Regions from separate parts of the Erwinia sp. LJJL01 genome, predicted to be linked through region 1. Evidence: riboswitches for the same ligand, from Rfam matches in the RefSeq annotation. Region 1 holds a riboswitch; the other holds the start of a gene.
The links. A riboswitch is a leader RNA that binds a small molecule or an ion and turns the genes downstream of it on or off. The one in region 1 is predicted to bind thiamine pyrophosphate.

Region 2: it holds a riboswitch for thiamine pyrophosphate, as region 1 does, so the genes downstream of both, ACLI4M_RS18615 (TenA family protein) here and thiM (hydroxyethylthiazole kinase) in region 1, are expected to answer to the same signal.

Annotation. Positions count from the first base shown of each region.
Region 1 covers NZ_CP178576.1:160,208-167,407, reverse strand. The annotation lists gene ACLI4M_RS01655 (GNAT family N-acetyltransferase) at 1-138, opposite strand, end outside; gene ACLI4M_RS01650 (AzlD domain-containing protein) at 232-555, opposite strand; gene ACLI4M_RS01645 (AzlC family ABC transporter permease) at 555-1,217, opposite strand; gene ACLI4M_RS01640 (helix-turn-helix domain-containing protein) at 1,321-1,869, shown strand; gene ACLI4M_RS01635 (carbonic anhydrase) at 1,878-2,609, opposite strand; TPP riboswitch at 2,805-2,903, shown strand; gene thiM (hydroxyethylthiazole kinase) at 2,938-3,729, shown strand; gene thiD (bifunctional hydroxymethylpyrimidine kinase/phosphomethylpyrimidine kinase) at 3,726-4,526, shown strand; gene fbaB (class I fructose-bisphosphate aldolase) at 4,681-5,733, shown strand; gene ACLI4M_RS01615 (GntR family transcriptional regulator) at 5,879-6,559, opposite strand; gene ACLI4M_RS01610 (mannitol dehydrogenase family protein) at 6,651-7,200, opposite strand, start outside.
Region 2 covers NZ_CP178576.1:3,757,616-3,764,815, reverse strand. The annotation lists gene ACLI4M_RS18635 (GlxA family transcriptional regulator) at 1-286, opposite strand, end outside; gene ACLI4M_RS18630 (DJ-1/PfpI family protein) at 1,074-1,763, shown strand; gene ACLI4M_RS18625 (MFS transporter) at 1,760-2,953, shown strand; gene ACLI4M_RS18620 (LLM class flavin-dependent oxidoreductase) at 3,008-4,033, opposite strand; TPP riboswitch at 4,135-4,237, shown strand; gene ACLI4M_RS18615 (TenA family protein) at 4,314-4,994, shown strand; gene ACLI4M_RS18610 (ABC transporter ATP-binding protein) at 4,991-5,719, shown strand; gene ACLI4M_RS18605 (ABC transporter permease) at 5,716-6,483, shown strand; gene ACLI4M_RS18600 (ABC transporter substrate-binding protein) at 6,506-7,200, shown strand, end outside.

The sequences.
Region 1 (7,200 bases):
CTCGCCGAGCGTCACGCGGTCAAAATCCTCTAACTGCCATTCGGCGTCGTCCAGCCAGGTCCAGTTCGCCTTGCGCGAGGCGAGAAACAGCGTGCGCAAAAAGGGGCGGTCAGCTTCGGTAAACGGACGAATATTCATGATGAAACTCCTGCAGCAAAACGCCGTGTGGCAACGGCGCAGAGTTTATCGCAAAACAGCCGTTTCTGAAGAAGAAAAAGCGCGTAAAGGCGGTTAGCTGACCCCGGCATAACGCAGCAGGGCGGTGACCAGCGCCGCCGCGAAGATCACGACGATCAGCGGCGCCTTACGCCAGGCCAGCAGCACGGCCACGGCCACCCCAGCCACGCGGGCAATCCCGGCAAAATGTACCCCTTCATAGAAGGTATTCGCCAGGGCAACGGCAAACAGCAGCGTGGTGGCGGCATCGGAGAGCAGCGTGCGCGCATTTTCTGACAGCGCCATGCGGTTACCGAGTTTTGCTCCGGCAAAACGCATCAGCCAGGTGCCGAGCGCCAGAATCGCGATACCGCTGATGATCAAAGAGTGAGCGGGCATTATTTCCTCCTCGCCAGCAGGCCGGCCATCGACAGCAGCACCGGTAAGCCGACCGGAGTAAACGGCACTGCCAGCAGCGACAGCGCCGCGCCACAGGAGGCGCGCGTCAGGGTGGTACGAGACTTAAACGCCGGGATCACCAGCGCCAGCAGGATCGCCGGGAACACGGCATCCAGCCCAATCACGCTGGTATCGGGCAGCAGGGTGCCAATCAGGCTGCCGATCAGCGCCCCAAGCGGCCAGACGATCGCCACCCCTAGCCCGCACAGCCAGAATGCGGCCTTACGCTGCTGCGGCGTGGACTGCGACAGGCCAAATACCACGCTTTCGTCATTCATAATATGGCAGCCAAGCAGCGCGGAGAGGCGTGAACCGACCAGGTCGCGCACCGCAATGCCAAACGGAAAATGGCGGGCATTGACCAGCAGCCCGGCGGCGGCGGCGGCTAACGGATTGCCGCCGCTGGCAATAATGGCGATAAACATAAACTCTGACGCCCCGGCCAGCACAAACAGCGAGGAGAACAGCGGCACCCACAGCGGAAAACCGTAAGCCGTTGCCAGAGAACCGTAGGAAACACCCACCACGCCAACGGCAAGGCAGATCAGGTAGATCGCCTTACGCGTGGCGGGCGTCAGCGAGGAAAAATTGTGGCTAAACATGCTTTTCTAACCCTATCGAACGAAACTGCCATTATAATGAACGCATTAGAATAGGTTATCAAGACGAACGTTTCGTTCGTTTTAACGAACTGTGAGGTAAGGCATGACCCAGCCAATCGCCCTGATTGCCCAAAGCCTGGTGCGCGAGCGGACGCGCGCAGGGCTGTCGCTGGCCGAAGTCGCCCGGCGGGCAGAGATCGCTAAATCCACGCTGTCGCAGCTGGAGGCGGGTAACGGCAATCCCAGCCTGGAAACGCTGTGGGCGCTGTGCGTGGCGCTGAATATCCCGTTTGCTAAACTGCTGGAGCCGGAGAGCAATAAGACTCAGGTGGTACGGCGTGGAGAGGGAAGTAAAGTGGTGGCCGAGCGCGGCAACTATGAGGCCATTCTGCTGGCCAGCTGTCCGCCGGGCGCGCGGCGGGATATCTATCTGCTGATCACCCAGCCTGGCGAGGAACGCCTCTCACAGCCCCATATTCCCGGCTCTGTTGAGCATATTATCATCACCCAGGGGCGGGCGCTGGTGGGGCTGAAAGAGTCGCCGGAAGAGTTATTCCCCGGCGATTACATCTGCTATCCCGGCGATCGCCCGCATATCTTCAAGGCGCTGGAGCCGGATACGCTGGCGCTGCTGGTGGCGGAGCAGGGATAGAAAAGCCTTTACTCGACTACCATACGGCCATTCAGCGGCTGCACCGGGCGATTGTTGCTCTGTGCCAGCGCTTTCTGGAACTGCGCCAGCTGTGCTGCGGACAAGGTGACCGGCTTTTTCATCACCAGCCAGCGCAAGCCCTCTGTGCAAGGTGGTGTGGTCAGCGAGCCGCTGAAACGGTAGTAGTGTAGATCGGTCGGGAACAGGGGTTTCAGGTCATAACGCTCATCCAGCTTCACACTCTGGTTTAACTTAGCCGGAATGCGCTTAAGGATGGGATTGAGAGCACTGTTTTCCGCACCCACTTCAAACATCACCGCAACTACCGCCAGTGAACCACTGGCATCCGCATGCACAAAGTGCACCTCCAGCGGATAGCGCTTGCCGTTGATCAGGTTTTCGCTCGGCGCATGGAAGTGGTACTGGCGCAGCCTAAACATCCTGTTATCCAGCTTGAAATCATCTTCATCATCCACGGTGACCTGTAAGGTATGGCCGTTATTCACCAGGCTTTCCGCCTCAGAGTGATAATCCATTTCTAGCGCGGGAAGATTCGCTTTAGTGACAAAGCGGATATCAATGGGTGACTGAAACTGACCAATTTTACAGGTGGCGAACTTTTCGCTCAGATTCCCCCAGTTTTCTGGTCCAGCCTGGCCTTCATAGGTCCAGTGCGGCGCTGTCTCTGCACTGGCTGATGCAGACAGGGCGAGTAGTGTTGCGGCAATAAAAAGTTTCATTTCTGTCTCTATTATTTGGATGTATTTGCGGTGTTGGCACGGTTAAAGAGGTGGGATTATGGGCGTTGCGCAACCTGTCACCTACGAGATGCGTCTGGTATTCGGATGCATGACAAATGGGTTTACAAGATAGCGCCATCCCCCGTATTCTGTGGATTCGCTACCAGCGCAATGAATTCTAAAATTTAACGATTTATCAATGACTCGGGGTGCCCGACCTAACCGTCCGGCTGAGAAAAACCCGCATAACCTGAACTGGATAATGCCAGCGTAGGGAAGTCAGATGCCCGACCGGCATCGCCTTCTTGATCGCCGGTTGGGAGTAATCATGATCCAACCTCAAAGCCTCAGCCACGCCGACGTGGCCCACTCTCTGGCGCTGTTTCGCCAAAAATCACCGTTAATCCACTGTATGACCAATGACGTGGTGCAAACCTTTACCGCCAACGTGCTGCTGGCGCTGGGGTCCTCCCCGGCGATGGTGATCGACCCGGATGAAGCCGCGCAGTTCAGCGCCATCGCCGATGCCTTACTGGTCAACGTCGGCACGCTAACGCATTCGCGCAGTGACGCGATGCGTGCGGCGATCGGCGCTGCGAATGGCGCCGGACACGCCTGGACGCTGGACCCGGTGGCGGTCGGCGCGCTGGATTTCCGCAGTGAATTCTGTCAGCAGCTGCTGGCGAGCAGGCCCGCCGCGATTCGCGGTAATGCTTCCGAAATCATGGCGCTGGCAAAACAGGCGGTCAGCGGGCGTGGCGTCGACAGCCTGCATCCGTCGGATGCAGCGTTACAGGCCGCCGAAACCCTAGCGCTTGCCAGCGGCGCGGTGATTGCGGTAACCGGCGAGGTCGATTTTGTTACCGACGGGCGGCGCACGCTAAGCGTGAGCGGCGGTTCGCCATTGATGACTCGCGTGGTGGGTACCGGCTGTGCACTGTCGGCTGTGGTGGCCGGGTTTGCCGCGCTGCCGGGCGACCGTCTGGTGAATGTCGCCAGTGCCTGCCGCGTGGTATCGCTGGCTGGCGAGCGTGCTGCCGCGCAGGTGAAGGGGCCGGGCAGCTTTATCCCGGCGTTTCTCGATGCCCTGTACCAACTCAATCCGGAGGCGCTGGTATGAAACGTATCAACGCCATGACTATTGCCGGTACCGACCCGAGCGGCGGGGCGGGTATTCAAGCCGATCTTAAGGCGTTCTCCGCGCTGGGCGCTTACGGCACCAGCGTGATCACCGCGCTGGTGGCGCAAAACACCACCGGGGTGCAGTCGGTGTATCGCATTGAGCCGGATTTTGTCGCCGCGCAGCTGGATTCGGTGCTGTCCGACGTGCGCATCGACACCATTAAAATCGGCATGCTGGCGGAAAGTGCCATCGTCGACGTGGTGGCCGATCGCCTGAAGGGTGCCAGCGCACCGTGGGTGGTGCTGGATACGGTGATGCTGGCGAAAAGCGGCGATCCGCTGCTCTCGGTGGAGGCCGTTGCCACGCTACGCGAACGCCTGCTGCCGCAGGTATCGTTGATCACCCCAAACCTGCCTGAAGCTGCGGCTCTGTTACAGTGCCAGCCCGCGCGCAACGAAACCGAGATGCGCGCACAAGGGCGGGCGCTGCTGGCGCTCGGCTGCCAGGCTGTGCTGATGAAGGGCGGCCACCTCAGCGAAGAGGAGAGCCCTGACTGGCTGTTAACCCGCGAGTTAGAACAGCGCTTCACCGCACCGCGTATTAACACGCGCAACACCCACGGCACCGGCTGCACGCTCTCGGCGGCGCTGGCAGCGCTGCGTCCGCGCCATGATAACTGGGTAACGACGGTGCAGGCCGCCAAGCAGTGGCTGCAGGGGGCGCTGGAGCAGGCTGACTCGCTGGAAGTCGGCCACGGGCACGGCCCGGTGCACCATTTCCATCAGTGGTGGTAGCGCGCACCCCCTCACGCTTTTTAGTGCGGATCCTTCTGAAAAATGGAGTCAGCAATTTGCCTTAATGGACGTTTTAGGTTCACCCTGTTGAGGTCAGTCAGTCTGACCCGCGGGCCGCTTCGCTGCGGCCTCCACAACTTTGACAGGAGTTACCATGACGGACATCGTACAGTTACTGGGCAAAGAAGCAGACTCTCTTTTGCAACATCGCTGCATGACTATTCCAGCGGACAGCCTCTATCTCCCGGGCGCGGATTATGTTGATCGGGTGATGGTGGATAATAACCGCCCGCCAGCGGTACTGCGCAATATGCAAACCCTGTACAACACCGGACGTTTAGCCGGGACAGGTTACCTCTCTATCCTGCCAGTCGATCAGGGCGTTGAGCACTCTGCGGGGGCCTCCTTCGCCGCCAATCCCCTCTATTTTGATCCGAAAAATATCGTGGAGCTGGCGATTGAAGCCGGATGCAACTGCGTGGCGTCCACCTATGGCGTGCTGGCGTCGGTATCGCGCCGCTATGCCCACCGCATTCCGTTTATGGTCAAGCTGAACCACAACGAAACCCTGAGCTACCCCACGCAGTACGACCAGACCCTGTACGCCAGCGTCGAGCAGGCGTTCAACCTCGGTGCGGTGGCGGTCGGTGCCACGATTTATTTCGGTTCTGAGCAGTCGCGTCGCCAGATTGAGGAGATCTCCGCCGCGTTTGAACGGGCGCATGAGCTGGGGATGGTCACCGTGCTGTGGGCCTACCTGCGTAACGATGCTTTCAAGAAGGATGGGGTGGATTACCACGCCAGCGCCGATCTGACCGGGCAGGCCAACCATCTGGCCGCCACCATCGGGGCGGATATCGTTAAGCAGAAGATGGCGGAGAATAACGGCGGCTACCAGGCGCTGAAGTTCGGTCATACCGACGAGCGCGTCTACAGCAATCTGACCAGTGATAATCCTATCGATCTGGTGCGTTATCAGCTGGCGAACTGCTATATGGGCCGCGCCGGGCTGATTAACTCCGGTGGCGCAGCAGCGGGGGAGACGGATACCGCCGAATCGGTGCGTACCGCGGTGATCAACAAACGTGCGGGTGGTATGGGGTTAATCCTTGGCCGCAAGGCGTTTAAGAAGTCGATGAGAGAGGGCGTGGCGCTGATTAATTCGGTGCAGGATGTGTATCTGGCGAAGAACGTGACTATCGCCTGAGGTAAAACGGGCTGACCGAAAAAGAGGGTCAGCCCCTACAAAATTCCGTAGGGGTCGACCATTTTTTCCGGTCGACCCGTGTTGAAGGTTTGCATCAGCCGTGAGCAAAAAGGGCTGACCGAAAAAGAGGGTCAGCCCCTACGCGTTACAGCGCTTCAAACCACTCGCTGTTCTGCTCGGCAATTGGGGTGATGGAGAAGATCATCTCCTGCAAATGACGGCGCAGCGCGCTTTCGGCGGCGTCGGCATCTTTCGCGCGCAGCGCCTGATAAATCAGCTGGTGCTGCTCAATCAGGCTTTCGGGCGGGGAGACTTTGCTCAGCGTCAGGAAGCGCACGCGGTCCATAGTGGCTTTAATATTTTCCACCGTTTCCCACGCCAGCTCACAGTGAATACTTTGTGCAATCAGGCGATGAAACTCATCGTCCAGCAGCAGGAACGCCTGGCTGTCATGGCGCTCTGCCGCCAGTCTTTGCAGCTGCAGATTGTGCTCCAGCGCCGCCAGTCCGTCTGCGCTCGCTTCAACGGCCGCCCGCCGCACGACTGCGACTTCCACCGCCTCACGAATAAATCGCCCATCGGCCACGCGCTGCGCGGAGATTTTACGCACGAAGGTGCCACGCTGCGGCAGTACCTGCACCAGTCCGGCTTCCGCCAGCTTGATAAAGGCTTCACGCACCGGCTGGCGCGAGACGTTGAAGCGCGCAGACACCTCTTTTTCCGACAGTAGCGAACCGGGGTGAATGGCACAGGTGACGATCTCCTGGCGCAAAAAGCGGTAGATCTGCTGGTTGACCGGTTCACTGGCGGTGATGGTATAAGACATTCGGCAACTTCCTTTTGCGGCAGGCTCAGCAGCCTGCCTGCGAGCGACGGGAAAGCACCAGTCTAATCAGCATGGCGTTAGTGCGCTAGCGTTAAACGTCAGCAACCAGCTGATGCACCGTCAGTTTGGCACCCTGGCTGAGCAGCTGCTGGTAAAAATGGTTGACCCGGCTGACAAACTGCGCGCTGGCGGGTAAATCTTCACCAAATACGTTAGTCATCGCCAGTAACGCACTCACGCGCTCCTGACCTTCGCTGCTCGATGCCACACGCTGCGCCAGATCGTCACGCAGCGGATCGTTAATCGCAATCGGCTCTCCCCGTTCGTTTTTGCCCGCGACATAGCGGATCCAGCCCGCCACGCCAAGCGCCAGCAGGTCAAAGTTGCTGCCGTTGGCGAGGTGCCAGCGAATACTGTCCAGCCAGCGCTGTGGCAGCTTCTGACTGCCGTCGTTGGCAATCTGCGCGGTGCGGTGCTTAATTGCGCGGTTGCTGTAGCGGGCTATCAGGGAATCGGCGTAGGCCGTCAGGTCCACGCCCTGAGTGCGCAGCGTCGGCGCCTGCTGGTCGAGCATCAGCTGGCGTGCGGCCTGTTTAAATTTGGCATCGGCCATACAGTCGCTGATATGTTCATAGCCCGCC
Region 2 (7,200 bases), 1.2 Mb from region 1:
TCGCCGCAGCTTTGCGGATATATTGTTGAAGTGGCACATTCTCCACCATAGTCGAGATACCGGGTCCACCCACAATCATTAACGTATCATAATCAAGGGGATGACAAGAATTAGCTACCGTTCCAACCCCACCAGAACTCGATATTATCCCCTGCTGATGAGAAATAACACTCAACTCATAACTTCCAGGAATAACCTGGCTGGCGACCTCAAAGGCGGTTGCAGGCCCTGACATATCAAGCAGTTGAAATCCTTCAAAAACATACAGTCCTATCTTACGTGTCATGGCAGTAATACCCCGATATTAGTCATTGCTCTCAGTAGACATCACCGTTATTTTAAAACATGTTAAGTGCATCATTTATAATTTTATGAATCATTGATGCCAAATTAGATCATTCACACTTGAGGTAAAAAAAAGAAAGTAATTTATCTTTTAACACCCTAATGAAAATACTATGAATCTGGAACTAAGCATCTAATACAAAAACATCTCTGTTGAGGAAGATCAGATGAAAGGGAAACTTTTATCACTGTCCTATGCTCCTTCCGAAGCGACGCCTGAACATGAAACATTTATTAATCAGGGTAGAGAGATATTTAGAGAGCACCAGAAAGGGAGGCATGTGCAGTTCGATATCACCACTCGCCTCTGAGGTATCCCCACAAAAATTGATTGAATATTGTTGCGGGATGACAGGTGCCCGGTTTCAGGAGGGAGGGCTGCTTTCCGCACCGGCATGAATACATCCCTGTAGCCTGGCTCACGGCCATCCCTGGCCGTGGGCCTGCTGCAATCAGCCCTCCCCCCTTGCACCCAAAGCCGCAGCGTCGCGGTTTGAAAGCCACAGCGAGCACGATGATAGCGGGGGATGGGCTCAGCCTGAGGTAAGCCGGACGTCACGCGGCAGGGATGCCGCATGCCGAGGCCCGCAGGGAGCGTCTTTTGCCGTTCCGGCGTGCTCAGGCTGAGCTCAGACCGGTTAGCGGACGTTTAGCGATTGAAGTCATTTCTGGGGATTCCTCAGCCACTCACCTCTTCACTGGCAATCTCTGACAACGGAGTATCGGATATGATCAATAAGCCTTTGCAAGTCGGTCTGTTACTTTTCCCGCAGGTAACTCAACTCGACCTCACCGGGCCGGCAGAAGTATTTGCAGCCAGCAGCCGCTGCGACGTTCATCTGATTTGGAAAACGCTCCTTCCCGTAAAGACCGGTTCAGGATGGTCAATTCTACCCACCCAAACATTTGCAACATCACCGGTGCTGGATGTGATCTGCATCCCCGGTGGTAGTGGTCAGATAGCCCTGATGGATGATGAACTGACCCTGGATTTTATCCGCCGTCAGGCTGCGAGTGCTTCAGTTATCGCTTCTGTCTGTACCGGTTCTCTGGTGCTGGGCGCTGCTGGTCTTCTCGAAGGTTTCCGTGCAACCAGCCACTGGATGTCGCTGCTGCAGCTGGAATACCTCAGAGCAATTCCGGTTAAACAGCGGGTAGTCGTAGATGGTAACCGCATCACCGGTGCCGGGATTTCTGCTGGAATCGATCTCGCCTTGACGGTGATGGAGCGACTGCTGGGAACTGAGACGGTAAAGGATATCCAGTTAGGAATTGAATACGGTCCTGAACCACTTTATACGCTTACAGAACTGGAAACTCCTGAGCGCGTTGAGCGCCTGCAACACCATGCCGAACAGCGTCAGCTGCTCCGGCTGGCTGCAACCCTAAGGGCAGCAGCACGTCTGGAGGTAAGATGACCTCCATGCCAAAAGAAGTCTGGATCCTGACTCTTTGCCAGGTGCTGTTTACTGCAGCTATTTCAATAGACCTTACCATTACCAGTCTGGCTGGACAGTCTTTAACACTGCATCCTGAACTAGCAACCATTCCTTTTGCCTTACTGACCGTGGGTGGTGCGTTAATCATGCCCATTTTGGGATGGCAGATTCGTTATCATGGTAGACGTAACGCACTGTTAACAGGGTGCTGTATCGGTGTGGCTGGAGCACTCATCTCAACGATATCGACATTAATACCTCACTTCTGGGGGTTGTGCCTGGGTTGCTTACTGGTTGGCGCTTTTCAGGCCTCAGCACAGTTTTACCGGCTGGCAGCAGGTGATCTGGTGAGACAGGAATTGAAACAGTTTGCAGTATCGCTGGTGCTGGCAGGGGGAGTGATTGCTGCCTTTCTCGGGCCGGGCCTGGCGGTATGGAGCGCATCTCTCTACCCCTCTTCACTTTTTACCGGTTCCTATCTGACTGTGAGTATTCTGATACTGGTCTCAGCACTACTGTTAGTCTGTTTTTATAAGACAGATGGTAAGCCTGCACTTGCAGAAGCCTCAAAGGCTGAGTGGGCTGGCAATTATGCTGCCCTCAAGAAACCCGTTTATCTGGTTGCCACAATAAATGGTGTGCTGATTACCAGCGTCATGATGTTAATGATGAGTTCTGCACCTCTGGCAATTGTAAAGGCCGGCCTAACGATGAAGGAGGGTGCTGCCGTCATGCAATGGCATTTAGTCGGCATGTATGCCCCCTCTCTAGTGGCGGGTTATACTTTCCGCAAATTGGGTGCCGGCATGAGCCTTATGATTGGGATCAGTTTGACAGTACTTGCTGCTTTGGTTGGCATGCAAGGGACTCAGCTGGCTACATTCTACTGGTCACTTGCCCTGCTCGGAGTGGGTTGGAATCTGAGTTTCGTCACCAGCTCCATTCTTCTTTCGCTAGGAAATGATTCCAGCATGCGCAAAGCAGCCCAAACGGCCAGTGAAACATTACGTTATCTCTTCTCGTCAGCTGCTTCGCTGCTGTCCGCTGCAGCTCTGGAGTACTTTGGATGGCATCAACTCAATATCATTATGCTGCCATTTTTACTGGTAGGTCTCTGTGTCACTGGATGTTGGATAATCTTTTCCAGAACAACCCCTCACGCCGGATGAATATCTTATCGGGCGCAGGGGATTGAAGAGACCTGGCATCTTTATCCGTTCTGACTATTTTCGCCAGCCCAGCCCTGGAGCAACGTGCTTCAGTATCGCCTCGATGGTGTGCGCGCAGTAATCCACGCCCAGCTGATTCGGAACGGTCAGCAGCAGCGTGTCGGCTTCGGCAATCGCTTCATCCTCTGCCAGCTGTTTAATCAGCACATCCGGCTCGGCGGCGTAGCTGCGGCCAAAAATGGCGCGGGTTTTCTCGTCGAGGTAGCCGACCTGATCCGCGTCCTTACCGCTGTTGCCGAAGTACATACGGTCCTGCTGATTCACCAGCGCGAAAATACTGCGGCTAACGGAGACGCGCGGCGTGCGGGCGTGTCCGGCCGCTTTCCAGGCTTCACGGTAGGCGCGGATCTGCTTCGCCTGCTGAATATGGAACGGCTCGCCGGTTTCATCATCCTTCAGCGTTGAGCTTTGCAGGTTCATTCCCAGCTTCGCCGCCCACACCGCCGTGGCATTGGAGCCTGCGCCCCACCAGATACGCTCGCGCAGCCCTTCCGAGTAAGGCTCCACGCGCAGCATGCCCGGTGGATTAGGGAACATCGGCTGCGGGTTCGGCTTAGCGAAGCCTTCGCCGCGCAGCACGTCGAGCAGCACTTCGGTGTGATGACGCGCCATATCCGACTCGTTCTCACCTTCGGCGGGCTGATAGCCGAAATAGCGCCAGCCGTCGATCACCTGCTCCGGCGAACCGCGGCTGATGCCGAGCTGCAGGCGCCCGCCGGAGATCAGATCGGCGGAACCGGCATCTTCAGCCATGTACAGCGGGTTCTCATAGCGCATATCGATGACGCCCGTGCCGATCTCAATACGGCGGGTTTTGGCGCCCACGGCGGCCAGCAGCGGGAACGGAGAGCTGAGCTGGCGGGCGAAGTGATGCACGCGAAAGTAAGCGCCGTCCGCGCCCAGCTCTTCGGCCGCGACCGCCAGATCGATGGATTGCAACAGCGCGTCGGCAGCAGAACGCGTGCCGGACTGCGGCGAAGGTGTCCAGTGACCAAACGACAGAAATCCAATACTTTTCATAAGGTTTTCCTGAGTGGAAATTGCGTGGAGATAATACTATTCCTAACTCGCCGTGCCTGACTAAGCAAGGATTGTAATCAAAAATGAAATATCGTATAACAGGCTGCTCCGAGGGGTGTCCTGTAATGGGCTGAGATGGCGTAAGCCGAACCCTTTGAACCTGATCTGGGTCATGCCAGCGAAGGGACGGGTTGGCATCGATCATGTGCCTGTTCATACCTCTGCGTGCCCGGATCTCCACTGAATTTATGGAGGTCCCGTGTCTCACCCCGTTTCCCACATCGATTTCAGCCAGGGTTTGTACGGCCGTTTACGCCAGCAGGCGGGCCCTGAATGGCACCACTACGTCGATCACCCGTTTTTGCAGCAGCTGGCTGACGCTACCCTGCCCGACGTTGCGTTTCGTCGTTACCTGACCCAGGACTATCTGTTCCTGATCCACTTTGCCCGCGCCTATGCCCTGCTGGTTTCCAAGCTGCGTACCCTGCCGGAAATGCGCGCCGCCACCGCCTCACTCAACGCTATCGTCAATGAACTGCCGCTGCACGTTGGCTACTGCGCAAGCTGGGGGCTGAGTGAAGCACAGATGGCAGCCGAGCCGGAAGCGGCGGAGACCATGAACTACACCCGCTACGTGCTGGATATCGGCCACTCCGGCGATGCGCTGGAGCTGCTGGCCGCTCTGCTACCCTGCGTGGCGGGCTATGCCGAAATCGGCCTGCGCCTGCTCAACGACCCGCAAACCCGGCTCGACGGCAGCCCGTATGCCTCGTGGATCCGTAACTACGGCGATGCCGATTATCTTTGCGGCGTGCAGGCGGCGATTGGGCTGCTGGAAACGGTGGGTCAGCAGCGCGCAGCAGAGAGCCGCATCGCCAGCCTCAGCGAGATCTTCACCACCGCCACCCGGCTGGAAGCGGCCTTCTGGCAGATGGGGCTGAATGCGGTGCCCGCACCATGATGCCCCCTGGTATTGCCGTGCGCGACCTCAGCCTGAGTTTTGGCCGGCGCACTATCTTTCAACACCTCAATTTTGACATCAAAGGCGGCAGCTTTGCGGCGCTGCTGGGCGCCAGCGGCTGTGGCAAAACCAGCCTGCTGAAGGTCATCGCCGGTCTGGCTACCGCCGATGCGGGCCAGGTGTGCGGCAGCGATGGCCTGCCGCTGGCGGGGCGCATTGCGTATATGGGCCAGAAGGATCTGCTGCTTCCGTGGCTGTCGGTGATAGACAACATCACGCTCGGCGCGCGCCTGCGCGGCGAAAAAGCCGACCTGCCCTGGGCGCAGCATCTGCTGGAGCGGGTCGGGCTGGCTGAGCAGGCAACCGAGCGTCCGGCGGCGCTCTCCGGCGGCATGCGCCAGCGCGCGGCGATTGCCCGCACGCTGTACGAGCGGCGCCCGGTAGTGCTGATGGATGAACCGTTTTCAGCGCTGGACACCCTGACGCGTGCCAGGATCCAGACGCTGGCCGCCGACCTGCTCAGCGACCATACCGTACTGCTGATCACTCACGACCCGATGGAAGCCTGTCGCCTCAGCCACCAGCTGCTGGTCCTCTCCGGCTACCCGGCGGGAATTGATGACGGCCACGCCATCGGTGGGCAGCCACCGCGCGCGCCGGACGATCCTGACCTGCTGAAAAGCCAGGGTGAACTGCTGCAACAGCTGCTGAGGGCGGCAGGATGATGATGCACTGCACAGGAAAACGCGCCCGCAGCCTGCGCGGGCTGGCGATCTTCGCCGGGCTGATGGTGCTGTGGTGGCTGGCGACGCTGACCGATATCCCGGCCTTTCTGCTGCCGTCGCCGGTTGCGGTGGCGAGGGCGCTGTGGGATGACCGGGCGTTTCTGGCCTGGCACAGCCTGATCACCGCGTCGGAAGTGCTCAGCGGGCTGGCGATCGGCGTACTACTCGGTTCACTGCTGGCGCTGGCGATGACCTTCTCGCCGCGTTTACAGCGCTGGATGATGCCGCTGGTGCTGACCAGCCAGGCAATCCCGGTCTTTGCGCTTGCTCCGCTGCTGGTGCTGTGGTTCGGCTTCGGCATCAGCGCCAAGGTGGCGATGGCGGTACTGGTGATCTTCTTCCCGGTCACCTCTGCATTTTATGACGGGCTGCGGCGCGTTAACCGTGACTGGCTCGACCTGGCCCGCACCATGGGCGCTTCACGCTGGGCGCAGCTGCGCCACATCCGCCTGATGGCCGCGCTGCCCGCGTTCGCTTCCGGCCTGCGCATGGCCGCGGCGGTAGCCCCTATCGGTGCCATTATCGGTGAGTGGGTCGGTTCCGCCGAAGGACTGGGCTACGTGATGCTGAATGCCAATGCCCGCATGCAGACCGCTCAGTGCTTTGCCGCGCTGTTTATCCTGGTCCTGATGACGGTTCTGCTGTGGCTGGCGGTCGATGCGCTGCTGCAGCGCCTGGTTAACTGGGCACCTGAAAACCACTAACACACTATAAAAGGTCATAACCATGTTCAAAAAAACCCTCTGTGCACTGCTGCTGGGCGCCGCGTGCAGCGCCCAGGCTACTGAAAAGCTGACGCTGATCCTCGACTGGTACATTAACCCCGATCACGCGCCGATTATGGTGGCCGAACAGATTGGCGCATTTAAAGCGGAGGGGCTGGACGTGAAGATCGTCCCGCCTTCGGATCCGTCACTGCCGCCGCGCCTGGTGGCGGCTAAACAGGCCGATCTCGCCATCACCTATCAGCCGCAATTACACTTCTTTGCCGATGAAGGCCTGCCGCTGGTGCGCGTCGGCACGCTGATCGACTCACCGCTGAACACGGTGATGACACTGGATAAAAGCATCACCTCGCCCGCCGGGCTGAAAGGCAAGAAGATCGGCTACTCGGTCAGCGGCATAGAGCAGGCAACGCTAGGTACTATGCTGAAGCATGAAAACGTTAATCCGCAGGACATTAAGCTGATTAATGTCAACTTCCAGCTGACCAGCGCGCTGCTGGCAGGCCAGGTGGATGCGGTGATTGGCGGCTACCGCAATATTGAAGCGCAGGAGCTGAGGCTACAGGGGAAAAATCCGGTGGTGTTTAACGTTGAGGATTATGGCGTTCCGGCCTATGACGAGCTGGTGATTGTTGCCAATCGCGACGCGGTGAATGCGCCGAAGGTGAAGAAATTCCTCGCCGCGCTGCAGAAAGG